DNA from 4 places in the Brevibacillus sp. HB1.2 genome. Region 3 is predicted to be linked to each of the others. Evidence: riboswitches for the same ligand, from Rfam matches in the RefSeq annotation. Region 3 holds a riboswitch; each other region holds the start of a gene.
What was found. A riboswitch is a leader RNA that binds a small molecule or an ion and turns the genes downstream of it on or off. The one in region 3 is predicted to bind S-adenosylmethionine.
Positions count from the first base shown of each region.

Region 1: linked by a shared signal. The riboswitch ahead of HPY28_RS06355 (homoserine dehydrogenase) and the one ahead of HPY28_RS23780 (homocysteine synthase) in region 3 are both predicted to bind S-adenosylmethionine.
Region 2: linked by a shared signal. The riboswitch ahead of HPY28_RS00865 (ABC transporter permease) and the one ahead of HPY28_RS23780 (homocysteine synthase) in region 3 are both predicted to bind S-adenosylmethionine.
Region 4: linked by a shared signal. The riboswitch ahead of HPY28_RS18580 (sugar ABC transporter substrate-binding protein) and the one ahead of HPY28_RS23780 (homocysteine synthase) in region 3 are both predicted to bind S-adenosylmethionine.

Region 1 covers NZ_JABMIU010000002.1:303,919-311,238, reverse strand. The annotation lists gene kynB (arylformamidase) at 1-358, shown strand, start outside; gene zwf (glucose-6-phosphate dehydrogenase) at 456-1,955, shown strand; gene HPY28_RS06375 (Gfo/Idh/MocA family protein) at 1,981-2,970, shown strand; gene HPY28_RS06370 (cyclase family protein) at 2,992-3,615, shown strand; gene HPY28_RS06365 (DinB family protein) at 3,660-4,175, shown strand; gene HPY28_RS06360 (methylated-DNA--[protein]-cysteine S-methyltransferase) at 4,183-4,674, shown strand; cobalamin riboswitch at 4,708-4,911, shown strand; gene HPY28_RS30685 (hypothetical protein) at 5,071-5,205, shown strand; SAM riboswitch class I at 5,300-5,406, shown strand; SAM riboswitch class I at 5,473-5,584, shown strand; gene HPY28_RS06355 (homoserine dehydrogenase) at 5,671-6,936, shown strand; gene HPY28_RS06350 (CapA family protein) at 6,999-7,320, opposite strand, start outside.
Region 2 covers NZ_JABMIU010000001.1:178,433-185,752, reverse strand. The annotation lists gene HPY28_RS00885 (FAD/NAD(P)-binding oxidoreductase) at 1-372, shown strand, start outside; gene HPY28_RS00880 (DUF1641 domain-containing protein) at 407-982, shown strand; gene HPY28_RS00875 (MBL fold metallo-hydrolase) at 1,009-2,427, shown strand; gene HPY28_RS00870 (sulfite exporter TauE/SafE family protein) at 2,459-3,250, shown strand; SAM riboswitch class I at 3,371-3,475, shown strand; gene HPY28_RS00865 (ABC transporter permease) at 3,585-4,517, shown strand; gene HPY28_RS00860 (ABC transporter permease) at 4,522-5,469, shown strand; gene HPY28_RS00855 (ABC transporter ATP-binding protein) at 5,483-6,505, shown strand; gene HPY28_RS00850 (ABC transporter ATP-binding protein) at 6,498-7,320, shown strand, end outside.
Region 3 covers NZ_JABMIU010000013.1:80,618-87,937, forward strand. The annotation lists gene HPY28_RS23765 (AAA family ATPase) at 1-264, opposite strand, end outside; gene HPY28_RS23770 (MFS transporter) at 313-1,539, opposite strand; gene HPY28_RS23775 (ArsR/SmtB family transcription factor) at 1,536-2,585, opposite strand; gene HPY28_RS23780 (homocysteine synthase) at 2,743-4,047, opposite strand; SAM riboswitch class I at 4,137-4,243, opposite strand; gene HPY28_RS23785 (rhodanese-like domain-containing protein) at 4,556-4,867, shown strand; gene HPY28_RS23790 (SCO family protein) at 4,949-5,575, shown strand; gene HPY28_RS23795 (YqzG/YhdC family protein) at 5,572-5,910, opposite strand; gene HPY28_RS23800 (hypothetical protein) at 6,014-6,784, shown strand; gene rnjA (ribonuclease J1) at 6,883-7,320, shown strand, end outside.
Region 4 covers NZ_JABMIU010000008.1:36,126-43,445, reverse strand. The annotation lists gene HPY28_RS18600 (hypothetical protein) at 1-984, shown strand, start outside; gene HPY28_RS18595 (RNA polymerase sigma factor) at 1,006-1,551, shown strand; gene HPY28_RS18590 (hypothetical protein) at 1,535-3,244, shown strand; gene HPY28_RS18585 (ATP-binding protein) at 3,473-4,726, opposite strand; SAM riboswitch class I at 4,929-5,048, shown strand; gene HPY28_RS18580 (sugar ABC transporter substrate-binding protein) at 5,145-6,164, shown strand; gene HPY28_RS18575 (sugar ABC transporter ATP-binding protein) at 6,258-7,320, shown strand, end outside.

The DNA of each region.
Region 1 (7,320 bases), on a different contig from region 3:
TGGCCCAGAAGATTTTGCCCAGGTAGATCTGGAGGGGGTGGAACGCTTGCTGCTCAAAACCTTATCATGGAGCGACCCCAATCAGTTTCCGTCAACCATCTGTCATCTGCGAACGGACTTACCAGCGTTCCTCGCCCAAAAAGGCATTCGGCTGATTGGAGTAGATGTCCCGTCTGTCGATCCATTGGACAGCAAGGAACTGGCTGCTCATCATGGGCTTCATCAGTATGACATTCATATTTTGGAGGGGCTTCTGCTCGATCATGTAGAACCGGGTGATTATGAACTGATCGCACTGCCGCTGCTTTTGATGGAAGCAGATGGGAGTCCGGTACGTGCAATCTTGCGTCGTTCGTGAGGCTGTATATTGATAAAGCAGTGATTTTCTCGAATAATAATAGGGTAACTACAAAAACCATCATCACGGCGTACGTATGAAGGGAATGAAAAAGTAGATGGAAGCGATGACCTTTGTCCTTTTTGGTGCAACAGGAGATTTAGCCAAACGCAAAATTTTCCCTGCGCTCTTTAACTTATATGTAGATCAAAAGTTGTCTGCTGCCTTTTCGATTATCGGTGTAGGGAGAAGGGCCTGGTCTGGTGACGAATTTCAGGAATCTGTTCGCCAGTCTGTCCATGAGTTTTCCCGTCGAGCTCAGATTGCTTCCCACGAACTAGACGCTTTCTTGTCTGCTTGTCGCTATGCGGAAGTAGATGTCATGGAGCCGCGTGCTTATGAAACGTTACATGATCTGGTCCTGCAGAGAGAGCAAGAGCTGCAGATCCCGCAAAACCGGATGTTTTACTTGTCAGTAGCCCCGCAATATTTCGAGGGAATTGCAACCAATGTTAAGGTCAGTGGACTGGGTTCAACGACAGGCTGGAAGCGTCTGATCATTGAAAAACCGTTTGGGCATGATTTGCAATCTGCCGAAGAATTGAATGAAAAGCTGGGGAAAGCATTTTTGGAAGAAGAAATATATCGCATTGACCATTACTTGGGAAAACCGATGGTTCAAAACCTTGAGGCTCTCGAATTTGCGAATCCGGTCTTCCAGGCTCTTTGGAACAACCAGTACATCGCCAACGTGCAAATTACGGCGAATGAAACGGTCGGCGTCGAGGATCGGGCGGGATATTACGAGCCAGCCGGTGCACTGCGCGACATGCTCCAAAATCACATGCTGCAAATGCTCATGATTATCGCCATGCAGCTTCCGAAGCGAATCACTTCCGCCCATATCCGCGAAGAAAAGCGCAAGGTGATGGCGGCCGTGCGTCCGATGAAGAAAGAAGAAGTCCGCACCCACGTGATTCGCGGTCAGTATAGTGCAGGACATATTCAAGGAACACCTGTGGCTAGCTACAGGGACGAGCCTGGTGTCGATCCAGTTTCGATGACAGAAACGTATATTGCCACTCGTGTCTGGATTGATGACCCGTTTTGGCAAGGGGTACCTTTTTATATTCGTACGGGAAAAAGACTGCAAGAGAAATCAACCAGGATCGTCATTGAGTTCAAAAATCCGCACGAAAAGCTATATCAGGAGCAAAATGAAACAACATCGCCAAATTTGTTGATCATTAGCGTGAATCCGAACGAAGGTATTGCCTTGCAGGTAAATAGTAAGAATCCGACAAATAGCGGTAAGATTGAGCCGGTGACGGTAGATTTCAGTGCGGGGACAAAAGACGTGCCAGAAGCGTACGAGCTGCTCTTGTTCGATGCACTCCGAGGGGATTCCACCTACTTTGCGCATTGGGATGAGGTCCGGCTGTCTTGGGAGTGGGTGACACCGATTTTGGAAGCCTTCGCTGAGAATTTGGTGCCGCTCTTTACGTACGAAGCTGGCTCATTTGGACCGAAGGCCGCAGAGCAATTGCTGGCTGCGGACGGATTCGTGTGGTGGCTGGATAAGGTCGAAGAACGAGTGCCGGTCACTGCAACGAGATAGACCAAAAGAAAAGGGAGCGGATGAGATGCGATTTGGCGTAATCGGAACGAACTGGATCACCGAGGAATTTATCCAGGCTGGTCAAGAAGTTGAAGGATTTTCTCTTCAGGCTGTTTATTCACGTACCATCGAACGCGCCAAGGAATTCGCTGACAAGTACCATGCACCATTCGCCTATAACAGCCTAGAAGAAATGGCTGCAAGCAAAAATATGGACGCGGTCTATATCGCGAGCCCCAACTCCTGCCACGCGGAACAAGCGATCCAGTGCATGGACGCGGGGCTACACGTATTGTGTGAAAAGCCACTGGCTTCCAATGCAATTGAGGTAGAAGAAATGATCGAAGCAGCGAAAAGAAATGACGTGCTGCTCATGGAGGCTGTCAAATCTACGCTGTTGCCCAATTTTTTTGCGATACAAGACAACCTGCACAAGCTTGGAAAAGTACGACGCTATATTGCTAGCAATTGCCAATATTCTTCGCGCTATGACGCCTATCGCGAAGGGAAGGTTTTACGTGCTTTTGATCCTGCTTTTTCAAACGGAGCCTTGATGGACATCGGAATCTATTGTCTTTATCCGTTACTCATCCTTTTTGGCAGACCAGACGACATCAAGGCAGAAGGAATTGTGCTTGATTCTGGAGTGGACGGGGAAGGCAGCATTCTTTTGAAGTATCGAGAGATGGATGCAATCATTAGCTTTTCGAAAATTACGACCTCCTATCAGCCAGCAGAAATCCAAGGGGAGGACGCCACGATGGTGATCGATCGAATCAACCATCTCAAAGAAGTGGACATTCGTTATAGAGACGGACGAATCGAGCAAGTGACAAGGCCGCAGACCCCGAAGACCATGCATTATGAAATTAGGGAGTTCCTACACTTGGCAAGGATAGGGGCAAGACAATCTACAACGAATTCACATGATGTCTCCAAAACGACCATGCAGGTCATGGATGAAGTAAGAAGACAGATGGGAATCGTTTTTCCTGCGGATCATAAAAAACGGTAAGTAAAGGGGAGGGCATTTGGGATGAAAATGTATGATGTAACCGCCACCGTGTACGAAGGAATGACGGTGTATAAAAACAAGCCGGAAAAGCAGCCGAAAATACGTACCGCTACCAATGGCTATGTAACAGAATCGAGAATCGATATGGACCTTCATTCTGGTACCCATGTAGATGCTCCCCTGCACATGGTGAATGCTGGCGATACATTTGAGAGTATTTCATTGGAGAAGCTAGTGGGCAGTTGCAAGGTTCTCGATCTCACAGCGGTAGAGGACAGGATCACTCGCTCCGACTTGGAGAGCTTCGATCTTGAGCGAGGAGATTTTGTCCTGTTTAAAACGAAAAACTCTTTTGAAGAGGCGTTCTCTTTTGAATTCATCTTTCTGTCAGAGGAAGGTGCAGAATATGTAAGTGAGCTGGGGGTACGGGGCATTGGAACCGATGCACTTGGAATCGAACGCAGTCAGGAAGGGCACCCCACCCATAAAAAACTGTTTGCAGCGGGCGTCATTGTCGTGGAAGGCTTGCGGCTAGCGGAGGTCCCCCCAGGCGATTATTTTCTGGTAGCTGCACCACTCAAGCTGATCGGCACGGATGCAGCCCCGGCAAGGGTCCTATTGTTTGAAGGATTACATAACGAATAATGGAGACATCATTTGTCTATCCAAAATGAAGGGGAGGGAAATACATGCTCAGACGACCAAAGCGCGATGAATACGCCGCTTATTTTGACTATTATATTGGGCTTGTACCGGAGGGGGAGCTGCTAACGATCCTTACGCAACAAGGAGAGAGGCAAGTCGCGCTATTTTCGTCACTTGCGCCTGAGCAAATTGATTATCGGTATGCACTAGGCAAATGGACGTTAAAAGAGGTTTTGGGTCATCTCGTCGATACAGAACGCATCATGAGCTATCGCTTACTGAGAATCGCGAGAGGAGACCAGACACCCCTCATCGGTTTTGATGAGAATGCTTTTGTCGAACACGGGTGTTTTCAGCTACGAGACCTCTCTGATTTATTGGAAGAGTATAAGGCTGTACGTGCTTCGACTATCGCGCAAGTCCGAGGAATCTCTCCAGAAGCGTGGTTGCGTACAGGAATTGCCAACGGAAACAAGCTATCTGCAAGGACGTTGGCTTATGTGATTGCAGGACATGAAGCTCACCACAGTACCATTTTGAGAGAGCGGTATTTAGGGTAGGTCTCGTATGGAAAGGATACAGACAATCGATTATGCATCGCCCCTCGGTGTCTTGGAAATCAGTGGGACAGAAGACGGGGTATGTTCTATCCTATTCACAGATCGGGACGAACCCATTTTGCTTGAACATGAAGACAATTGCCACGAGCCTCTCCTCGTTTGCTGGCAACAGCTGGACGAATATTTTTCCGGCAAGAGACAGTCCTTTTCTGTTTCCCTGTGGATGAAAGGGACAGACTTTCAGAAATCAGTCTGGCACACATTGACCACCATTCCCTATGCGCACAAGATTACGTATACGGAGCTAGCCGCGTTGATTGGGAAGGAAAATGCGGTGAGGGCTGTCGGGAATGCCAACGGAAAAAATCGGCTGAACATCATTGTGCCATGCCATAGAATTATAGGAGCAAACGGGAGTCTAACAGGCTATTCGGGTGGCTTGTGGCGAAAGGAATGGCTACTGACCCACGAACAATGTTCGCTAAACAAGGAAGAATAAGGTAAAATTTGAGGAGAGTAGTGAGAAAAGACAATTTCATAGGTGGAAACAGGTTCCTTCGGGCGTAACATTCGCCACAAGGATAATAGGGAAGCTCGGTGCAAATCCGACACGGTCCCGCCACTGTAAGAGGGGAGTCAGCGTCCAACAAGCCACTGGTCTATCAAAATAGACGGGGAAGGCGACGCTAGACGATGAACCCATAGTCAGGAGACCTGCCTGTTTCGACAACACTGATAGACCTACGGGAGATAGGGAGGTGTTAGAGATGGCTTGCGAAAAACAGCGCGTGGACAAGTGCGTCCCTCTTTTTCTGGCATTTTCTAACGATCGTCACGGTCGAGCGGAAAATGTTCTTTTTATTTTGGGCAGGATAAAAGAAGAGGAGGGCGTGCGATGATTCAACTTTTCATTTGCCAATGGTGCGGATATGTCGAGGAAAAAGAGCTGCCTGAGGAAGGTCAGGAGGGTGTGTTTCATTGCACTTGCTGCAGTATGGAAGAGGTAGAAAGCCTGTTCACTCCCAACTGAAAGCCTTGACAAATCAGCTTACAATCAGAAAAGAAAGAATTTTGTTGACGCTTGCCTTGGAATTTCTTAGAATAAAGCTCAACAGCATAAATAGTTCTTATCCAGAGAGGTGGAGGGTCTGGCCCTATGAAGCCCGGCAACCGTTGCATATTGCGACAAGGTGCCAATTCCTGCGAGACGTTTCGTCTCGAAAGATAAGAAGCGGGTTACTCTATTAGTAGATGAACCTTCTTCTTAGCGAAGAAGGTTTTTTTCAATTTCATATTTTCTTTATCCAGAGAGGTGGAGGGACTGGCCCGATGAAGCCCGGCAACCGTCACGCATATTTTGTGACAAGGTGCCAATTCCTGCAGGACATATACGTCCTGGGAGATAAGGAGGGGGAGCATTAGCTACTAACAAGCCTTCTTCTTATCGAAGATGGCTTTTCTTTTTATCTAAAATTCGGGGTATGGGGTGGTCAGGATGAGTGCAGAAGTGGTACGCGTGGGATTATTGGGATTGGGAACAGTGGGTGGAGGCGTAATCAAAACGATCCGTTCGCAACAGGAGAAGCTGGCTTCTCGTCTGGGAAAACGAATTGAGATCGTCAAGGCCTTGGTGCGTGACTCGGAAAAAGAGCGGGCGGTTCATGTCGACCCGGCTTTACTGACAACTGACTTTGAGGAAGTATTGAGAAGCGATGTGGATATCGTGGTGGAGGTCATGGGCGGTGTAGAACCTACCTATGACTACGTCCGTGCTTTGATCGAAAAGGGCTGCCATGTAGTAACTGCCAACAAAGAACTTCTGGCGAAAAAAGGAACAGAGCTAGTCGATTTGGCAAATCAGCATCAAGTACATCTGGCCTATGAAGCGAGTGTGGCAGGGGGCATCCCGATCTTGAGCGTGCTCCGGCAGTTCCTTCGCACGAACGATATCCAAGGTGTTCGCGGTATTCTCAACGGAACAACGAACTTCATTTTGACGAAAATGGAAGCAGAACAGCTCTCTTATCAGGAGGTGCTCAAGCAAGCGCAGGAGTTGGGCTATGCGGAAGCAGACCCTCGTTCGGATGTAGAAGGCTTTGACGCTATGTACAAGTTGTACATCCTGGCACAGCTTGTTTATGGAGAATCGCTGCCGCTAGCAGATGTTGTTCGTAAAGGGATTTCAGATTTATCAGCGGGTCACATTCGGATTGCGAGTGAGCTGGGGTACCGGATCAAGCTCATCGCGCAGGCCTATCAAGCTGAACAAGGAATTCGCCTATCTGTTGAACCAACCATGCTTCCGCTGAGCCATCCGTTGGCGCAAATCCACGACGCGTTTAATGCTGTGCAGCTATCGGGCAACATCGTGGGAGACTTGTTGTTTACAGGAAGAGGGGCAGGAGAGCTCCCTACAGCAAGTGCAGTCGTAGAGGATTTGGCCTATTTATTGACACAGCCATTCACACCTCATCCTACTTGGAAAGAAAAAACGGCTGACAAAGCAGGAGTCACGGTGGATTCGGAGGAACGCGTCCTGTGTTATCTAGAGGGCTCATGTCATACTGCTACGCCAGATCGTGTCTTGTATTTCCTTCAGCAAGCAGGAGTCAACGTGCATAAACTAAAAGTCCAATTCGACTTGGGGGGCGTATTGCGTGCAGGTTTGATCGTGACAGGAATCAGTAAAGAGCACGAGTCCCTATTGAAAAATGATTTTGGCTTAGAAATTCGCTGCTTCCCCATTATCGAATCTACGTAAGTAAGAGGAAAAATAAGAAGAAAAGCCGTATTTCTAGTTACCTGGAAACACGGCTTCTTTTGTCAGGGGGCAATCTCCACCGCTTTTGCGCGCGGCTGTACACGCCCGTCACTTTGTATGTCTACACTCTCAGAAATGGATTCAATACGTTTTAGCAGGGCAGCGCCGTTGCTTTCATTCATGGGTACAGCTTGTCCCAATTCTGCGTGAAACGGAAGCATCGTCAGCTCACAATCACCGCTTTTCGTACAGCTTGCTTGCAGAACCATCGTTTCCCAAGTCTTGGGTTCGCTTGATCGTGTGAAAATGAAATTGCCGAGACTATACGCAATCCATTTGTCATTGTATCGTTCAAAGCCTTGAAGTACGTGGGGATGACCGCCG
Region 2 (7,320 bases), on a different contig from region 3:
GGAGGCTGGGTCGATGTCGATCCATTTACGCTTGCGCACAAAAGATTCCCTACTATTTTCGGCATAGGCGATTGCGCGAATCTTCCCACGTCTAAAACCGGAGCTGCTATTCGCAAACAGGCGCCAGTCGTCGAGAAAAACCTGCTCGCACTGATCAATGGTAATCCATTGACTGCCAAGTACGACGGTTATACATCCTGCCCACTCGTAACGGGGTACAACAAACTGGTGCTGGCTGAGTTTGATTACAACCTCATGCCGTGTGAAACCTTTCCTTTTGACCAATCTGAAGAGAGATTCAGTATGTACCTGATGAAAAGAGAGCTGCTTCCCATCCTGTATTGGAATGGCATGCTAAAAGGCTTGATGTAAGACAGTCTTTGAAAGAGAGGGGGAGAGCTACATTTTGAATGACAGGAAGGAACAGAGAAGCTCTGACATGTTTTTAGAGGATTTATCTGATCCAGAAGTTCAGGAAGCGATCACTATATTGATCCGAAAGCTCCCGAAGATAAAAGATACGATCCTGGCAGCCGAAGAGGGACTTGAAGTAGCCACATCGATCTTGCGCGATCAGGAATCACTACGGTATTTGTTCGAGCGAGTAGATGGTCAACTGTCCCGTTTCTTTGTTGAAAAAGAATCGATAGACGCCCTGTTTACTTTGCTTGATAAGATGCCAAAGCTCGTTAAGTATGTCAGCGTTCTCGAACAAGCTGCTGATTTTTTGGAAAGTCTCGGAAAGGATAAGCAATCGCAGCAATATTTGCTCAACGGTATGAAAACGTACATGGCTCCTGTGTCCGCGAAAGTGGAGCATGGAATGGCTGTCTTCCAAGAAGCAAAAGGAAGAGCCGAACATAATAGCGAACCCGTTTCCGTGTTCACGCTTTACAAGCTCATGAAGGATCCCACCGTCCAAAAGACACTTCGCTTTACCCAATCGCTGCTCGAAGTACTCGCGGAAAAATCAAACAAATAATAGAGGTGTAAAAGGAGGAATGCACGATGTTGTTACGTTACTTTTATGATGAAAAACTGGCGCATGCATCTTATCTGATCGGCTGCCAAAAAACTGGAGAGGCGATTGTGATCGATCCCGCCCGCAATCTGGCTCCTTATTTTCAAGTCGCAAAAGCAGAGGGGGTTTCCATTGTAGCCGCCACGGAAACCCACATTCACGCTGATTTTGTTTCTGGTGCTAGGGAACTGGGCGCAGCTTATCAGGCGAAGCTGTTTTTATCCAATGAGGGTGATGAAGATTGGAAGTATCAATACTTGGATGGTTTGAACCATCAGCTTGTACAAGATGGAGATCGCTTTTTTATCGGGAACTTGCTATTTGAAGTCATGCATACCCCTGGTCATACACCTGAAAGTATCTCCTTCCTTTTGACAGACCTCGGAGGGAATGCAGATCGCCCAATCGGAATCTTCACGGGAGATTTCGTCTTTGTCGGCGATATCGGAAGACCGGACTTGCTCGAAAAAGCGGCGGGAATGGAGGGTACGTCCGAGTCAGGTGCAAGAGCCATGTTCCAGTCCCTCCAAAAATTCAAGCAACTGCCGGATTATATGCAGGTATGGCCAGCTCATGGCGCAGGAAGTGCTTGCGGCAAAGCACTGGGGGCCGTGCCGTCTTCTACCGTTGGTTATGAAAAGCTGTTCAACTGGGCGCTATCACACGCCAGTGAAGAGGAATTCGTCAAGGTACTCCTGGATGGACAACCAGAGCCACCAACGTATTTTGCAGTGATGAAACGCGTGAATAAGGAAGGCCCTGCCTTGCTTAAGGAACTCCCTGTTGTTCAAGAGTTCAACTCGTTTGAACAGGTAAAGGAATCGCTGGAAAACGGACAGATTATTGATACGCGTCCTTTCCAGAAATTTGCGAAGGGGCATCTGGCGGGAACACTTCACATTCCTTTTAACAAGTCATTTGCCAACTGGGCGGGCTGGATTGTCGATTACGATCGCCCGGTTCACTTCATGGCCACCCCAGATGATCTGGACGGGATTTTGCAGGCCTTGCATGCCGTAGGGATTGATTATGTCACAGGCTTTATCGACAGTGGCAAGTTAATGGAAAGGGAAGTGTCTTCGCTCGAGACAATCGAAGAGGTAACACCGTTGGAGATTGCAGAACGGGTGGAAAAGGGAGAAGTACACGTAGTAGATGTACGGAATCTGGCTGAGTGGAAGGAAGGACACATTCCGGATGCACAGCACATCATGCTCGGTACGCTCGCCAAGCGGCTGGATGAGATTCCTCTCGATAAGCCGCTTCTCGTACAGTGCCGTTCCGGTGCCCGATCCGCTATTGCCGCAAGCATTCTAAAAGCAAACGGATTCAAGGATGTCATGAATTTGAGCGGCGGAATCTTGAAATGGCAAATAGACGGCTTGGCAATCGTAGAACGAGGATAAAACGAAGCGAGGTATTGCAAAGGGTGAGCGTATGACTATCGACCTTGTGATCACACTGTTTGTTATCGGTTTCGCGGGATCATTTATCTCTGGTGTCGTCGGAATCGGGGGCTCCATCATCAAGTATCCGATGCTTCTGTACATTCCGCCCGCCCTTGGATTCGTTGCTTACACAGCTCACGAAGTATCCGGAATAAGTGCAGTCCAAGTATTTTTTGCCACCCTAGCTGCTGTTTGGACTCTGCGCAAAGATAAGCTTATTCATTACCAGCTCGTTGCGTATATGGGAAGTGCCATTATTGTTGGGAGCTTGCTTGGAGGGTATGGAGGAAAATTTCTTTCGGCAGATGCTATCAATATCGTTTACGCCATCTTGGCCACCATTGCTGTAATCTTGATGTTTCTGCCAAAAAAGCGGATGGACGGACGTGAACAGACCGAGGTTATCTTTCATAAACCAACAGCCGTATTATCCGCTTTGATTGTCGGAGGCGCCTCCGGAATTGTCGGGGCAGCTGGCGCTTTTATTTTGGTTCCCATCATGCTGACCATCCTCAAGATTCCGACAAGAGTTACGATTGCTTCATCTCTTGCCATCACTTTTTTTTCTTCCATCGGTTCGACGATAGGGAAATGGATGGCAGGGGACATATTGCTGTGGCCATCCGTGATCATGGTAATCGCCAGCATCATGGCAGCGCCACTCGGTACGAAGGTCAGCAAACGTTTGGGCACCCGGATTCTCCAGACCATTCTTGCCTTGTTGATCCTAGCTACCACAATTAAGATTTGGGCTGACATCCTTATATCCACACGTGTGTGAAGATTTACTTTTTCCATAAATTATAAAGAAAAATCAATTGTCATTGAACAGCATTGACATATCCGAGTAAAATGATAAGATAAAAAAGAATTTTACGATGAAATTAAATTTCATAGAACATTCTTATCGAGAGTGGTGGAGGGGCTGGCCCGATGAAACCCGGCAACCTTGGTCTGATTGACCTTACGGTGCTAATTCCTGCGGAGTTATTCTGCGAGATGAGAAGGTGGGAACCGTGTAATCGCCCCTCTTCTTTTCGGAGAGGGGTTTTCTATATTTATAATTCTTAGTATTCATATCTTTTTACTATGTGTTATGTGAAGGAGGAAACAACGTGCTTCATTATGCGGTCAAGCGTGGCTTTCTCATGATCGTTACGCTGTGGATCATTGTCACGGTAACGTTTGTGACCATGCACCTGATTCCGGGTGACCCGTTCGCGTCTGACGCCAAAATGCTTCCAGAAGAAGTGGTAAAGAACATGCGGGCGGAGTACAACCTGGATCAGCCAATCACGGTACAGTACCTGCTCTATCTGAAAGGATTGCTGCAATTTGACTTGGGGCCCTCTATCCAGTCCAAGACGAGGGATGTGAACACGCTGATTGCAGAAGGATTTCCCGCATCGGCTATTCTGGGACTCCAGTCGTTTATTGTCGCGCTAGCAGGTGGAATCACACTGGGAATCGTAGCGGCACTCTATCACAATCGAACGCTGGATTTCTTGTCTATGTTTGCAGCCATCATCGGGATCTCCGTCCCCAGTTTTATTCTGGCGCCACTGTTGATCAAGTACTTGGCGGTCAAATGGGAGCTGTTTCCCGTTGCTGCGTGGGGGAGCTGGGAACACTCGATTCTTCCAACGCTTGCGCTCGCTATCGGTCCGCTCGCCATTATCGCTCGTTTCGTACGAGCCAGCATGCTTGAGGTTTGGCAACAGGAATACATAAGCACAGCGGAGGCGAAAGGGCTTGGCACCTTTTCTATTGTCGTTAGACACGGGATGCGCAATGCCATATTGCCGGTTCTTACCTTTATCGGTCCGCTGTTTGCCAACCTGATGACCGGAACCTTTGTGGTGGAAAAGATTTTTGCCATTCCCGGGCTCGGCAAATACTTCGTGGAAAGTATTTTTAACCGCGATTACCCTGTTATTTTGGGCACCACAGTATTTTACAGCTTTGTCCTCATTTTTACGTTGTACATCATCGACCTGCTGTATCGGGTGATTGACCCGCGCATCAGATTGACGAGTGGAGGGAAGTAGCGTTATGGCCAATCAGGCAACACAACTGGATTCGCTGTTTCGACCAGTAGACCGAACCCGGCTATCCGAGGAAATTCGGGAACGTCCCAGTCTTGGGTATTGGCAGGAGGTATTGCAGCGAGTATTCCGCAACAAGCTGGCAATGCTCGGGTTCTTCCTTCTCTTGGCAGTGGTGACCCTCTCCATCATCGGGCCGATGATCGTTCCCCACAGCCCGCATGAACAGTCATTGACGAAGGGAAATCTGCCACTGTCGGGCGAGCACTGGTTTGGATCGGATGACTTGGGTCGGGACATGTGGGCACGTACCTGGGTAGGCGGTCAAATCTCTTTATTTATTGGTGTGGCGGCAGCTGCCATCGACCTAGTGATCGGCGTTTGCATCGGCGGGATATCCGGTTATATGGCAGGGAGGAACAAGCTGGGCGACCGTGTGGACAACATCCTGATGCGATTGGCTGAAATTCTGTACAGCATTCCGTATCTCCTGGTGGTAATCCTGCTGATGGTGGTTCTGGAGCCTGGACTCGCAACGATCATTATTGCCCTTTCACTAACCGGCTGGGTCGGCATGGCCCGTCTGGTCAGAGGGCAGATCATGCAGATCAAGCGTCAGGAGTTTGTGCTGGCTGCAGAAAAGCTGGGTACCTCTCATGCCAAAATCATCATGAAACATCTGTTGCCGAATACGATCGGCGTCATCATCGTGAACTTGACCTTTACGATACCACATGCGATTTTCGCAGAATCGTTTCTCAGCTTTCTTGGGCTGGGAGTTCAGGCACCAACCGCCAGCTGGGGAACCATGGCCAACGACGCGCTGGCAGTTATGCTGAGCGGACAGTGGTGGCGGCTGTTTTTTCCGGGATTCATGATTTCCCTTACCATGTTCGCGTGCAACGCGCTCGGGGACGGTTTGCAGGACGCACTGGACCCGCGGATCAGGAAATGAGGAGGAGTACATCGTGAAGCCATTGTTGGAAGTAGATCAGTTGCGCGTCTCCTTTCGCACGTACGGTGGAGAGGTGCAGGCGGTAAGAGGGGTTTCCTTTTCTGTGAAGGAGGGGGAGACGTTGGCAATTGTCGGAGAAAGCGGCTGCGGAAAAAGTGTGACCGCCCGGGCATTGATGGGAATGATTCCTCCGCGATCCGGTCAGGTAAAAGACGGCAGCATTCGGTTTCGCGGGCGTGAACTGACTGGGCTGACGAAGCTGGAATGGCAGCAGGTTCGCGGGTCGCAGATCGGTATGATCTTCCAGGACCCGATGACCTCGCTGAATCCAACGATGAAAATCGGCCAGCAGATTGCGGAAGGCCTGATCAAACATCGAAAGCAGACGAAGACAGAAGCAAAGGAAGAGACGCTGAAACTGCTTGTAAGGGTAGGCATTCCGGAGGCGGCGAGGCGATTTGAGCAGTATCCTCACGAGCTAAGCGGAGGCATGCGGCAGCGTGTCGGAATCGCCATGGCGCTGGCCTGCCAACCGCAGTTAGTTATCGCCGACGAACCGACGACTGCGCTCGACGTGACCATTCAGGCACAGATCCTTCGTCTGATGAAAGAGTTGCAGGAACAATTGAACACGTCGATCATTTTGATCACCCATGATTTGGGCGTCGTCGCAGAGGTGGCCGACCATGTAGCGGTCATGTACGCAGGCGTAGTGGTGGAAAGCGGCCCGGTGGGAGAGATCTTTGACAACCCACGCCATCCCTACACACAAGGGCTGTTGCAGTCTGTGCCACGTCTCGATGCAGGTAAAAAAGAGCGGCTGATCCCCATCGAAGGGACACCACCGGATCTGTTTCGTCCGCCTGTCGGTTGCCCGTTCGCTGCCCGTTGCCGATTTGCCATGGAAATTTGCCTGGAGCATATGCCACAAGCGAATTCGTTTTTCAATCAGCATGAGGCAAGCTGCTGGCTGAACGACCCGCGTGCCATGAGAACAGAAGCGTGGATGATGGCAGGGAGGGAGACACATGATTGACAACATTGTAGGGGTGGAGAATCTCGCTAAATCGTTTGAGATTGGCGGGGGACAACAGGTAAGAGCTGTTGATCGAGTCTCTTTTGAAATCAGACGAGGGGAGACGCTTGGAATCGTTGGGGAAAGCGGATGCGGCAAGTCTACGCTGGGCAGGACTATCGTGGGCCTGTACCCAGCTAGTGCGGGGCGCATCCTGTTTCAAGGTAAAGACATCGCCAGGATGGATAGACGTGAACGACGGGAAGCAAACCGCCACATGCAGCTGATCTTCCAAGATCCGCAAGCCTCACTCAATCCGCGTTTACGAGTGGGCGACATTATCGCAGAAGGAATCGACTCCTATGGATTGGCAAAAGGAAAAGAGCGAGAAGAACGCGTCTATCGGCTGCTGGAGCTAGTAGGATTGCACCCAAGCCACGCAAAACGCTTTCCGCATGAATTCAGCGGCGGACAGCGGCAGCGTATCGGCATCGCCCGCGCGCTTGCGGTGGAGCCTAGTTTTATCGTGGCAGATGAGTCCATTTCTGCACTGGATGTGTCCATCCAAGCGCAAATCGTCAATCTTTTAGCTGATCTTCAGGCAGAGCGGTCTATCACCTATCTGTTTATCGCCCATGACCTGTCGATGGTGAAGCACATCAGCGACCGGATCGGCGTGATGTACTTGGGACAGATGATGGAGCTTGCACCGAGCGAGCAGTTGTTTGCCACACCGCTACATCCGTACACGCAGGCCTTGATCTCGGCTATGCCGGTTTCCCATCCAGCCCAGCGCGAAGAGCGGGAGCAGATAGTACTGACGGGAGAACCGCCCA
Region 3 (7,320 bases):
TTCACTTGTTCGCTGATTGAATACGTGTAGACCGACGACATCAGATGGCAGTAGATCCGCAGTAAATTGCAGGCGGTTGTAAGAACCGCCAATCGCTTGCGCCAATGTTTTGGCAAGCACGGTTTTTCCCATTCCGGGCAAGTCCTCCAGCAATACGTGACCACGGGCGAGCAAGGCCGTTACCAATAGGCGGATCTGACTTTCCTTGCCCACGATAACGCTGCTGATAACATGCTGAAGGTTATCCGATGTCGGATGAGTCATGAAAATTCTCCTTTTCCCATTCAAAATTTAGGAGCCATACGATTTTTATTATATAGGGAATATCCTGTTATTTACAAATTTTCGAAATAATATTCCCCCCAGCGCGGCGAGCACGATGACGGCACCTACAAAGATGTAAAGAGGGCGAATCCCTACCTGATCGCTTAGCTGTCCGCCAAGCCAAATACCGACGGGCATCGTCGCACGCACGATGAGCAGGCGGACAGACAGTACACGCCCCATCAACTCGGAAGGAACGTGAAGCTGATACAAGCTCGTGCTATGTACTTGGAAAAAAGGAGCAAACAGACCAGCCAGTAGCTCGATGGTGATGGCAAGCCAGATGTCATGGGTAAAGCCTATCGCAACAAAGCTTAAGCCACCTAATACCAGTGATCCCAACATGATCAGGGGCTGACCAAGGCTGTTACGGAAGCGCGGCACGAGCAAGGAGCCGAAGAAATATCCTAACGGATAACCAGCCAAAAACAAGCCTACATGAAACGAGGTGCCTTGTAGCTCGCCGACTACAAAAGGCAGGTTTAGTACGAGTGTGACTCCGACAGCAAATTGGACGAGAGCTGAGTACAGGCCAAGCCAGAGTAGAAGGGGCTTCTGCCAAAAGATCGCAAGACCAGCCTTAAACATGACAAACCACGATTGCTTCTTGCTGGCGGTATCTGCTGGGGCGATTGGACAAAGAACCAGAAAGAAACCGCTGAGCGCATAGCTGATCGCGACCAATGCGAGTACTGACTCGCCGCCGATACTGGCTACGAGAATCCCAGCCAAAGGAGGACCTGTAATCAAGGCAATGCGCAGGACACTTTCCAAATAGGCATTGGCTTGGAGGAGCTGCTCTCTTTTGACCAGAACAGGGAGGAGCGATTGGCTGGCTGGCACATATAGCGGTTGAACGAGACCGTTGATCAAGGCAGTGAAATACAACGGCCAGAGCGATTCTGTCCCGGAAGTAATGACCACAAAGGACAAACAAAACGCAGCAGCTCGCATCCATTGAGAAAAAAGCATGACACGCTTCTTGTCGAATCGGTCGATGTACGGTCCGGCTACCAACTGAATAGCGAGCGACGGTATGAAATACAGCAGCCACATCTGTCCGACCGCACCTTGTGAGCCTGTTGCCTGATAGATTAACCAGCTATTGGCGAGGGTACCGAGTGAGGCCCCGAGTTCGGAAATGAGCTGACCAAAAAGAATCCAACGATAAGAACGTTGCTGCCAGACAGAGGCTTGTACCGCAGTTTGGTTCATGGGGCGCTCCTGTCCAGGAATTCATCCCATATTAGGGGGAGCTTGTCCAGAGTATGACGGCGGAGTCTGTAACGGGAGCCGACTGTTTCAACGAGATGGGCAGACCGCAGCATGGACAGGTGATGGTGCACTGTCGATTTTGCCATAGAGAGTTGCTCTGTTATCTCTTGCAGACTCATGTCCTTTTCCGCGAGCATTTTGACCATGCGCAGCCGGTGCTCATCTCCGAGTGCTTTTAAGGCTTGCACCAGTGAAGGGGGTGGCTGATTTGGATCTACAGCATCGTGCAAATTTTCGTCGGCAACAGGGTAATAAAAAATTTTCGTCCCGACAGCATCGGCTTGTACGGTCCACGGGCGATAGATCGCTTGTGGGATCAGCAGTACGCGTGTCACGGCAGGCTCAGGGAGGTAGCTCGATCCCGTCGCATACTCCACCAAGGCTTCCGGGGTGAGCTTCCCTAGCTTGTTTTGCTTTTGCGACCAATCACGTTCTAGCATGCGAACGGTTTCTTCCTCATGCGGCTTGATGTGGGTACCATACCAGCCTTCCATCAATCGGAGAATATGACTCCGCAGCTCTTCTGCATCAACGGAAGTAATATGTCCGATATACGATTCAAAAAAGAGGTGCGCGCGGCACGCTTCCTGTAAAGCGGCGCAATCCTCTTTGCTTCCTTGTGCAGCCTTCCAACGTGCTTCTTGCATATTCTCACCTAGATAAGGGAGGGCCTCGTATCGGAGCTGTTCTGTTGAGAGCTCTCTGACATACGAGAGAAATGAATCCAGATCAGCGAAAGGGCAAAGATCGAGCAGTTGCAAAAGCGTCTTCCACGTGTTGTGTTCCTTCGCATAGTCGACCTCTTGCCGTACAGAAGGCGATAGCTCGTCCAACAGTTGACGCCAGTAGGCAGGAGGGTGTTCCATCGTGTGATGCAATTGATCGTAGGTAGCAGCAGCGATTCCCAAGGCAGCTTCGAATAAAGGAGAATACGAGATCTCCACGCGATACGTTGTCCGTTCACTTCCGATGTTCAAAACTTTCACGTCTATTCATCCTTCCAAAATTTGTACATCATTATGTATTTTATAAATAACGAATGTAAAATTCAATATTTTTCGAACGAGAATAGAAAAATAATAAAGAAGAATCATAAATCTCTATCCAGAGAGATCATGATTCTTCTTTCTTTTGAAGGTACGGTTAACCTACCGTGGATAATTGCAACGCACGCTGCAATGCCTGCTCCAGATCAGAAATGATATCGTCGATCGATTCTGTACCGACGGAGAGGCGAATAAGTCCCGGAGTCACTCCGGCTGCTGCCTGCTCTTCTTCTGTCATCTGCTGATGTGTTGTACTAGCTGGATGAATGATGAGTGACTTGGAGTCCCCGACATTTGCGAGATGGGAGAACAGCTTCACGGACTCGATCAACGTTTTTCCTGCCTCAACGCCACCGCGAATTCCAAAGGTCAGGATCGCGCCTGCACCTTTTGGCAAATATTTTTGTGCCAACTCACGCTGGGAGTCTGACTCGAGTCCTGGATAACTCACCCACTCTACGGCAGAGTGATTGGCGAGGAATTGGGCTACTGCCAAGGCGTTCTGGCTATGCCGTTCGATGCGCAGATGCAGTGTTTCTAATCCTTGCAGGAACAAGAAGGAATTGATCGGGGCGACGGCAGCACCAATATCGCGCTGGAGCTGGACGCGCGCCTTGATAATATAGGCGAGCGGACCGACTGCCTCTGTATAAACAACGCCATGGTAGCTTGGGTCTGGTGTAGTCAGTCCTGGGAATTTTCCGTTGTTCCAGTCAAATTTTCCAGAGTCTACGATAATACCGCCAATTGCTGTTCCGTGGCCGCCGATGAATTTGGTGGTGGAGTGCACGACAATATCGGCCCCGTGCTCAAAAGGACGGCACAAAATCGGAGTCGCGAAGGTGTTGTCCACGATCAAAGGTACGCCATTTTCGTGGGCAATATGGGCGATCGCCTCAATATCAGCGACATCAATGCGTGGATTGCCGATCGTCTCGCAAAACACGGCTTTTGTCTTTTCATTGATATAAGCACGGAAATTTTCCGGATTGGATTGATCAGCAAAATGAACGTTGATACCGAGGCGGGGAAGCGTGTGGGCGAACAGGTTGTAGGTACCGCCATAGAGACTGCTGGAAGCGACGATCTCGTCTCCTGCATGCGCAATATTTAAGATGGCGAATGTAATGGCAGCTTGCCCGGATGCGGTCGCTAATGCACCAACACCACCTTCGAGCAGGGCAACACGCTTCTCAAACACATCCTGGGTCGGATTCATGATGCGTGTATAGATGTTCCCAAACTCTTTTAAGCCAAACAGATTGGCTGCATGCTCCGTATCGCGGAAAACGTAGGAGGTCGTCTGATAGATCGGAACAGCACGTGAGCCTGTTACAGGGTCAACCTCTTGCCCACCGTGTACCGCAAGCGTTTCTGGCTTCCATTGTTGTTGATCGGACATATTCATCTCTCCTTCTACTATGAAATCGACTAATAAAAAAACGGAGCATTCTCCTGAGAAGAAGAAGGCTCCGATCATGCACGGGCTTGTGTTCATCTCTCAGAATCACTGGATTCTGCAGGAATTGGCACCATGCAGCTAGTCTGCTGGTTGCCGGGCTTCGTAGGGCCTGTCCCTCCACCGCTCTTGATGAGAAAAGTTGTTGTCGTAATTGTATGAAAATAAAACCTTGCTGTCAATGTGGAATTTGTAGTTATCAGGGAGGTTTTTGTGTATATATGGATGAAAGGTGTTTCACTCATGCCATTAATTTGTAACGCTTTTGCCTCAAGCTGTTCACATCCCGTGTGGCTACTGCCACAGCGAAATAGGAGATAATGGTAGAAAATAGGGAGCGTAGATGCAGGGTAAAGCCAAGTGCTCTTCGCGTTAGAAAAGTAAAAAAGCGTGTGATATCATGGAGGTGGTTACAACTGATCTGATCGTACATATAGGAGGATAAATAGCGATGAGCCATGGAGTAAAGGAAATGACACCACAAGAGCTGTTGGAAAAGCTGGAAGCCAAAGAGGAGCTGCAAATCATTGATGTACGTGAAGTCGATGAGTGGAATGCAGGTCACATTAAAGAGGCGAAGCTGATCCCACTCGGCTTTTTGCCACATCGTATCGATGAGCTGGATAAGAACATTCCGATTGTGATGGTTTGCCGTAGTGGTGCCAGAAGCCATAATGCTACAGCGTATTTGAGTGAACAAGGATATGACGTGGCGAATATGGTTGGCGGCATGCTCGCATGGCCAGGTGAAGTAGAACAGTAAGAAGTGATAGAAACAGTGTGAATGCCTCCCGCGTGTAATCAGGAGGCATCACGCATGGGACAAGCAGGGAGGAAGCAACCCGTGAGTGAAGGAACACAATTGCAGCAGGAATCTGGGATGAAAAAACATTGGTTTCCTGTGTTAGCTGGTATTATCCTTTTGGCTATCGTCGGAGTATTTGGTTATAAGTACATGACACAAGAGAAGATCGAAGTATTGAAGCCCATCGCGGACTTCACCTTAGACAACAGTAACGGAACAACCTATACCTTTAATGAAAGTGCTGGTAAGGTACGATTGGTTGAGTTTATGTTTACCAAATGTCCGGATATTTGTCCGGCTACCACGTACAACATGGCCAAGCTGCAAGATCAGTTGAAGGAAAAGGGACTGTTTGGAGACAAAGTAGAGTTTATCTCCATTTCCTTTGACCCTGATAACGATACGCCAGAAGTCTTGCAGGAGTACGCAGCCAAGTTCAAGGCAGATCAGAGTGGCTGGAAGTTCCTGCGCGGTGACGCTCAGGCTGTAGAGAAAGTGACGAAGGATTTTGGTCTGATGGTAATGAAGCAGCCAGATGGTTCTTATGCGCATACGGCTCGCATGTTCCTTGTGGATGGAGATGGAAACATGCGCCGCGCGTACGGGATGGCAGCTGACATGGACATGGAAGTCATGATGAAAGAGATGGAACAGCTCGCTGACTAGCGGGTCTCCTCATAGGAGATGTTTACGACTTCTTCTGTCTGATTCACAAATTCAATATGAACGAGTAACGCCCACCTGCGATTGCCTTCTTGAAGCAAGAGCTTAAACGTCTCTTCTGACGTGGTGGGCGTTTTTGGTGTTCGTCCGACGTGCAGGTAGTCCACAATTTGAGCGTTTGGATATCGCTTCATCGTTTCCTGCATCGCGAGCCTGCCCCATTTTGCATAGGGAGGCTGGGCATAGGTAGGAAACGTCTGAAATAGAAGAAGGAAAAGTACGGGACAGAGAAGGGGCATCATGTTCCGATAGCGAAATAGGCGACGAGCGGTTTGCATTTGCTAATCCCTCTCCTTTTCGAAATGGTTTGCCATGTATTTTGAAGACTTTTCGGAATATCATTCGTAGAAAATAATGACAATGAAGTGAGGGAGGTTTTCGATGCATTACTTGCTGATTCCCTTATTTGGCGTTCCTGTTTTGGTGGGGGTTCTTGCGGCAATATTCCAAAAGCCTCCTTTCTGGAAAAAATGGGGGCCCACGATTGCTTCAGCCATATTGATTTACGGAGGTTGCTTCGCTGCGAATGTACATTGGCAAATGAAGTATGGTATTCCGGTGTTACCTACGGCGGCCGACTTGGAGCTATTTTTATACTTTTGTATCCTGTTGGTGTTTGTTTGTATCCTCATGTATATTGGCTTCTTGATCACGATGAGAAAACAGTTTTGGAAAATGAACCTCGTTTTTCTATGCACAGCCTTTGGCTTGTTTAGCTTTTTTGCTGCTGCCTTTTTAGGTATGGGACCCTTTTTGAAAAAAGCGGAGTACGTCACCGTCGTACAAAAAGCAAAAGACAAGTGGAGAGCGGCGAAGATGGACAATGAGAAGCCCATTGATCTCGCCATCGTATACAGTAGACAAGATTGTACCAAAAATTGTGCAGGGTATCCGTATACAAGTCTCATCCTGGTACGGAATCAGTCGGATCAGCCGGTGGAGATTGATTTGAAACTGCGATTGCAAAACAAAAGTGGCGTCGTAGTAAAAGAAATCGAAGCCGTACCACTAAAGCTCTCTTCAGGAGAAATTACGGAGGTATGGACGGGCGATTCCTATGCAAAGGACGACTTCTGGGCGAGAGCCAGTGTCGTTACCGATGAAAGAGTTGCTGATTTGGAGTATCAGTATTCAATTATTGACCGAAGATGAATGTGTGGAATAGACAAGACTGTGTGAAACGAACGTCATACGTTGTGATATAATAAGAATGGCATGCTTGGTTCGGATTCCCATAATCATGCACGACGATGTTAGGAGGAAAGAGTTTGAGCGACGTTAAGATTTTCGCGATGGGCGGCCTCGGCGAGATCGGAAAAAATATGTACTGCGTCGAGTATGAGGACGAAATCATCATCATTGACTGCGGGGTGAAATTCCCTGAGAATGAAATGTTTGGTATTGACCTGGTTATCCCGGATGTTTCCTATTTAGTGGATAACCAGCACAAGATTAAAGCACTTTTATTAACGCACGGACATGAGGATCACATTGGTGCGATTCCTTATATTTTACGGCAAATCAAGGTGCCGATTTACGGTGGTCGTCTGACCCTGGGCTTGGTCAAGGCGAAGCTGGAAGAGCACCGTTTGCAAAATGAAGTGAAGCTGATTCCGATTTCGGAAGATACGGAAATTCCTTTTGCGAAGCTGAAGGCGACATTCTTCCGGACGAACCACAGTATTCCT
Region 4 (7,320 bases), on a different contig from region 3:
CAGATTCCGGTAAAAGAAGATTGGTACGTAGTGGCGATCAATGGCGCAGGAAAGCTGGACTATATAAACGCAGGCGAAGCAACAGGATTGCAGATGGACACGAGCAAATTCGCCGCTCCGTCAGGGGTTAAGCAACCAGATGAAATCGGCAAGCATGTAGGAGACCTGCTGCACCTCAGCTATGAGCAAAAAGCAAAGGACATTACCGCTGGCTTTCGCCCTGTCTACAGCCCAATTTTCACAGGCTATTTGGATGCACGATCAGGAGCCGAGGTAGAGTCCGGATGGACCAAGAAAAATAAGTATGGGAAGCCAATCACGGTAACGCCTGGAAACCAGCGGGTCTTCGCCAAAACAAATGAGGAGATAGTCACCGCACTCTCCACTTTTATTCCATTGCCTGAAGGAATTGTGTTTAAAATGACCAAAGGTGCTCTAGTTCTCGAAGGGGAGAAGGAGTATGATGCCGTGGTTGGTAACAAAAGGTTCTTGGTGAGGACAATGAATGATCAGATCACGTACTTTCATGTATTAGAAAACCCACCAAAGCAGAAGGTGCTTACAGAAGCAGCTGCCGAGGAAAAAGCAGTGGCGTTTCTGCAACCGTTTGTGGACGCAGAAGTAACGGAGCTGGTACCACAAATGATTAACAAAGAAGAAGGCAAGCAAACGTTTCTATTTTTCCCCGTACACCAAGGTATTATGGTGGAGGGCCAGACCTATTCGGTAAAAGTTGACATGCATACGGGAGACATTGTATCCGCCGGTTTTCCAGAAGCTACTGGTAAATTATCCTATGATGATGCCTCCAATGTCGTAGGGCCCGAGCAAGCCGTACAAGCATTGCTGACAGCCAATCCGCTTACACTGAGCTACGTATTTCCTTCCTCTAACGGACGGTACCAGGCAACACCTGTCCTTGTCTATGAACAGAAAGAAAGAGGCGGAAAGGTTGACGCAGTTACGGGTCAATCCATCAAGTAGGGAGCAGGGAGAGGAAATCCAGTGCAGGACACAATCGATTACGAGTCGCGGATCAAAGCGATCTATCGCGAGCACTACCGAGATGTCTATCAATACCTCTACTACTTCACAGGGAAGCGCGAGCATGCGGAGGATTTGACGCAGGAAGTGTTTATCCGGGTCTTGGATGCCTTGGGCAGATATGAGGAGCGTTCCAGTGTGAAGACGTGGATTTTGCATATTGCCAAGCATGTCGCCATCGATGATTACCGGAAGAGGCGGGTGCAAACGCTCTTTGGCATGGAATTGTTAAAAGGGCTGCCTTCTCTTCTAGGTAGGCCGGAAGCGGAGCTGGCTTCCAAGGAAGAACAGCTGGCAATTGAGCAGGCGATGCAGAAAATGAAGCCACATCATCGGAATGTACTGATTGTACGCGGCATCAAGGCTTACAGTATCCGGGAAACAGCAGAAATCCTCGGCACCAGCGAAGCCAAAGTCCGTGTAGATTTTCACCGAGCGACAAAAGAACTCAAAAAAGTTTTGCATGTCGACTGGATAGGAGGGTTGGCCAATGAATACTCCAAATGACGAGCAATTCTTCGCGGCTCTTCCCCAGTCAAAGGATGCGGAGCCGAGGAGCGAATTCGTAGAAGCGCTGGAAGCCAAGCTGGTGCAACGGGCGCGCAAAAAAATGAATCGTCCGAATAGAGTCGGCATCAAGCTGGCGACATGGACGGTTTCCGCTGCAACGGTGGCAGCAGCAGTATGGATGCTGGGTGTAACTCCGGAGTTGTTCACACAATCTCGTTTTGAATCACAAGCGCAATTGGTTCCCCGCTCTTTCTTATCGACAGAAATAAAAGAAGGCGAGTTAAGCCAAGCGGCGATCAGAACGCTGGAAAAGCTTTACGAGAAATATCCTCCATTTCGGGAAGCGGAAAAATCGGTCTATGTAACGAAAGCCCCCCGAGAGGTATACAACATAGATTTTCGCACGTTCAGCAATAAGGAACGAACAGAAGTGTCACTATATGCCAGAGCGAAGCTAGACGCCAAAAGCGGGGCCTTGCTTGGATTCGATGCAGAGAAAATTCCAGGGCAAGAGAAAATCGAGGGAGCGCCTTCCAAGGAGAGAACAGAGCAACAGGCGAAGGCATTCATGGAATCATTCCTGGGTAAAAATATGGAGCAGTATCGGTTCGAACCATTAGATACGCAAGAGGGAGCAGATGCCGTTTCGCACACCGCCGTCCGATTGCAACGCTACGTAAATGATGTACAGGTAGAAGGGGATTCCTATGTGATCGGCATGAACGATGTGGGTCAGATTGGCTACATCAATTCAGGCGATACAACGGGAATCAATCTGGACATCGGGCAGTTTCAAGCCATAGATGAGTTACCTTCGCCGAAAAAAGCCGAGAGTGGGCTTGCAGAAGTCATGCAGTTGACGTATCAGAGAGTTGGAAAGAAGGAAGTGGACTACGTCCTTCGCTATGAAGAAAACTTCTCCGGGTATCTTGACGCGCAGACAGGCAAGGAAGTGAAAACCACCTTGTGGGGTGGGGAGTCCTTTAGCGACAGTATCGCCGTCAAGCCAGGGGGCAAGAAGGCAATGGCTGCGTCGGCAAAAGAGGCTGCGGCTGCCATGGAGTTTTTCGGTCAGAAGGTAGAGGGCTATCCGTTTACGGGGAGCAATGTGCCCGCTTATATGATGGGAGACAACGAACGGGAATACGTTGCCAAAAAAGGTCAGCGAATCATGCAGCTGACTACCGTTGATAGTCGGGCGACAGCGTTCAAGATTTCTTATCCTGAGCTGAAAGAAGGTGATACGACACTCACCGTCGCAGAATTGCAGGAGCGTGCGATCTTCTTTTTGGAGCCGTATTTGGATACGAGGGTGAAGTCTGTTCGGATGCAGGAGCAAATTTACGTGATGGGCAGACAGGTTGAACTGAACTTTTTCCGGGAAGTAAACGGCGTTTTGGTGCGTGATCAGTATTATAAGGTCATGCTCGACGGGCAGACAGGAGAAATTATCGGGGCAAGGTTGACATTCCCGCATGAGCAGGATGCCTTCCCAGATGCGTCCAAGGTGATTTCAGCGGAAGAGGCGGCGCAGGTTTATCTTCAACATAAACGGCTCAGTCCCCGCTATCTATTCCCGCTTGAAAACAATAGGATTCAAGAGCAACCGCTCTTGGTCTATTCGGCAGAGATACTGAAGAGCAATGGGGATGTGGATGCCATTACGGGAGAATGGCTGCCATACGAATAAAGAGAGACACCAGGGGGAGACTCCTGGTGTTTTGTTTTGGCATAATGCCCTCCCAGAAATTGCATAGTAAAGCGTGAGGGGAGGGACAAACGTGGAAGGATTCGGAGAAAGCATGCTCGTCATCGGGCGCGTATGTACGATTATTCCTTTATTACTGCTGGTCACCTTGTTCATGGGCAAGCGCTCGAATGGAAAAAGGCACAGTCCCTCTGCAAAACCTGCAAGAAGTTACTGTGCCTTATATGGGAGCATAATGGTGAACTTGGTTCCTACTCGTGGCTTGCTTGATACATTGACCGTTCCGCCAATCGCATGAATGACATGATAGGAATACGTCAAACCAAGACCAGTTCCAGTTGTTTTCGTAGAAAAGTAAATCGTTCCAAGACGGCTGATCTGTCCTGCATCCATGCCGACACCGTTATCCTTGATGACCAACAGTGCTTTGTTTCGCTCGATGAGCAAGTCCAGGGAGACTTTTCCGTCCGAAATATCCGAGCACGCCTCGATGGCATTTTTGATGAAATTCACCAACACTTGCTTGAACTCGTCTGGATTGGCCTTGATCGTCACAGGTCTCTCAAAGTCTTGCAGCGTAAGCTCTACGTTGTGCATATTGGCAAAAGGGAGCATCACTTCGCGGATGGCATGCAGATGCTCGCTAACATTAATGATCTCATGTCGTTCCTTGAGCGGCTTGGAAATCGCAAGGTATTCGGTCAAAATGGCTTCTGTCCGTTGGATCTCGTCGAGACTGATGCGAATGTATTGATCGATTTTCACCAAATTTTCCGGGGATTCCTGTATTAATTTCAAAAAGCCTTTGACAGCTGTCAGCGGATTGCGAACCTCGTGTGCGAGCGATGCAGCAACATGGCTCATCGTCTGGATTTTTTCGTTTTGCGCGTGGCGAATAAACAGCTCCTTATCCGAAACACATTTGCTGAAAAGCGACATTAACAACCAGAGGCCGAAAAAGTTCTGAATAGGAATCACTATGGTGTAGTAAACGAGGTGTTGAGTTACATACGTGGGAAAAAAGTAATAAGTAGTCCCTAAAGCAACCGTAGAAAAAATCGCACTCGTCATAAAAAGATACAGTGTTTTCCGATAACTGGCTTTGTAGTGTCGATACAAAAAGAGTGACAAGACAAAATTGACTGTAAGGATCAGCAGCGCAACCCATGTTCCTTCTCCACCTAGGTAGTACCGATAAACCAAGGCTTCAATCAGAAGGAGCAAGGCAATCTCGATTCCGCCATAAACCAGTCCGAAAAGAATGATGACATGTCGGATATCAAAGAACATGCCATTGGTGACGCTCGGGGCGAAGGTCATCGCGAGAAACATGCAGGCTGAGCTGGTGAAGACAATAAAGGAACGGCTGTAGTTCCTCATTTTGTCACGGTAATAGATGTTGAAAAACACAAACGGGATAATGGCGAAAAACCATTGAAGAATAACTTCTTTTAATAGACTCATGTAGCATCCCCATCGCAAATATTTGCTAGGCTTGTATCAATCTACGATAATTCGACAAGACACAACAAAATCCCTCTCGTTGTTACAGAACAAACTGGAATATTTATCAAGAAAATTCTTTCGGTAAACCTAGTTGACAGATAGGTAATTGCCAGATTATATTCTGTATATACTTATACAAACGTTCCGAAAATAGAAACTACTCTTATCAAGAGATGGCTGAGGGAATGGCCCTATGAAGCCCGGCAACCTAGCACGAGAGATTGTGTTCTTTCGAGCCAAGGTGCTAACTCCAACAGGTAGAATACCTGACAGATAAGAGGCGAGAATCTTGTCGATTTTTGTCCTCTTTCTCTGTGAAAGAGGATTTTTTGCTTTTATCATTTGTTTTCAAAGAGAAAAAGGGGGAACATTTGCGATGAAAAAGAAACTGGGATTACTGACTTCACTTATTGTGGCTGCGTCCGTTCTCGTTACGGCATGCGGCGGAGGAACAAGCACCGGAACCGGTAGCACGAACCAGTCAGGTGGGGAGAACGCGAAGAGAATCGCATTAATCATGCGTCAAAACGTAGGAACGTTCTCCGCACAATACATCAATGGCGTGAAGACAGAGGTGGAGAAAAACGGCGGTGAGTTGACCGTATTCAACGCGGATACCGATCTGGCAAAAATGGCGTCCAACCTCGATGCGGCTGTGAACCAAAAGTTTGATGGCATTCTGATCGACCATGGTACGGCAGAAGCGTTGCAGCAGGGTACGCAAAAGGCCGTGGATAAAAAAATTCCGGTTGTCCTGTTTGATACAGACATCAACATTCCGGGTGTGCCAGTTGTGGCGCAGGATGACAACAAGTTGGCAGAGCTGAGCCTGGAGAAGCTGGCTGCAGATACAAATGGCAAAGGCAGCATCGTAAAAATTTGGGTAGCTGGCTTTGCGCCTATGGAAAAACGCCAAGTGACGTATGAAGCTTTCCAGAAGAAATACCCGGACATCAAAGAGATTGCTGCATTCGGTTCTGCTACCAATAATACGGCACTCGATACACAAACGCAGATGGAAGCGATCTTGAAAAAGTATCCCAACAAAGGCGACATCACAGCAGTATGGGCGGCATGGGATGAATTTGCCAAAGGGGCGACACGTGCCATCCAGCAAGCAGGCCGTACGGAAATCAAAGTATACTCCATCGATTTGAGCGATGAGGATCTGCAAATGATCCAGGCGGAAAACTCTCCTTGGACAGCGACGGCAGCGGTAGACCCATCCAATATCGGGCGCATCCATGCCCAAACCGTGTTCCAAAAAATCAAAGGCGAGCAAGTGCCAGACAACGTGAAGCTGAATCCAGTGCTGGTGAAACAGGAAGACCTGCCGAAGGATAAGAAAGTAACGATGGGCGACCTGTCCCAATACGTACAAGATTGGGGCAAGTAAGAACCAAATTGGCTTTTCCCGTTGATCTGTATCCGTCAACGGGATTTTTCCTTATAGAGGTTGGAACACGCAGGTAAACAGGAGGTGTGAAAAATGTCCACATTGCAGATGAAAGGGATGGCGAAGCAGTTTTCTGGGGTTCCTGCCCTGCGATCCGTCGATTTTGAGGTGCGCGCTGGAGAGGTTCATGCACTTCTCGGTGCTAATGGTGCGGGAAAGAGTACCCTGATGAAAATTCTCACGGGAGCGTATCAGGCAGATGGAGGTACGATCACCATCGATGGACAGGCCGTGTCGATTCAATCTCCGCAGGACGCCAAAGCACAGGGCATTCAATGTGTATATCAGGAAGTGGACACCGCCTTGATCCCGTATTTGAGCGTTGCTGAAAACATATTGGCGGGCCAGCTCGTCCAGGCGAAAACCAAGGGACTAATCAACTGGCAGAGCTTGTACAACGAATCGGAGCAGATTTTAAAAAACTTCGGCTTCTCTATTCCGGTGAGGATGCTCGTCGAAGAATGTACGCTGTCGGAAAAGCAATTGATTTTGATTGCACGGGCTACCGTTCAAAAGGCGAAGTACGTCATTTTCGATGAACCGACGGCGCCGTTGAGCACAAAGGAGAGCGAACGGCTGTTTCAAATCATTGCGCAGTTGAAAAATGCTGGAGTCGGGATCATTTATATCTCCCACAGGTTGCCGGAAATCTTTGAAATCTGTGATCGGATCACCATCATGCGCGATGGACAACATGTCGTGACCACAGACACGGCGAAGACCAATATGGACGAAGTGATCGCGAACATGCTGGGCAAAAGCTTTGACGAGGAGTTCCCGAAGATGGAAGTGCCGATTGGCGAAACGATTTTTGAGGCGGCAGGTGTGGCTGGTGGCAAAGTACGAGGAGTCGACCTGCGAGTTCACGAGGGAGAGATCGTGGGTGTCGTCGGTCTGGTTGGGGCAGGGAAGACTGAGCTCGCCCGATTGCTCTTCGGTGCGGATGAGGCAAAGGCCGGTGCCATTCGATTGCATGGAACACGTATCCAACTACGCTCGCCAAAAGACGCCGTCGATGCAGGGATCGTACTCGTCCCGGAGGAAAGGCGAAAAGAAGGAATTTTCGTAGAGGAGTCGGTACAGAACAACCTGTCTG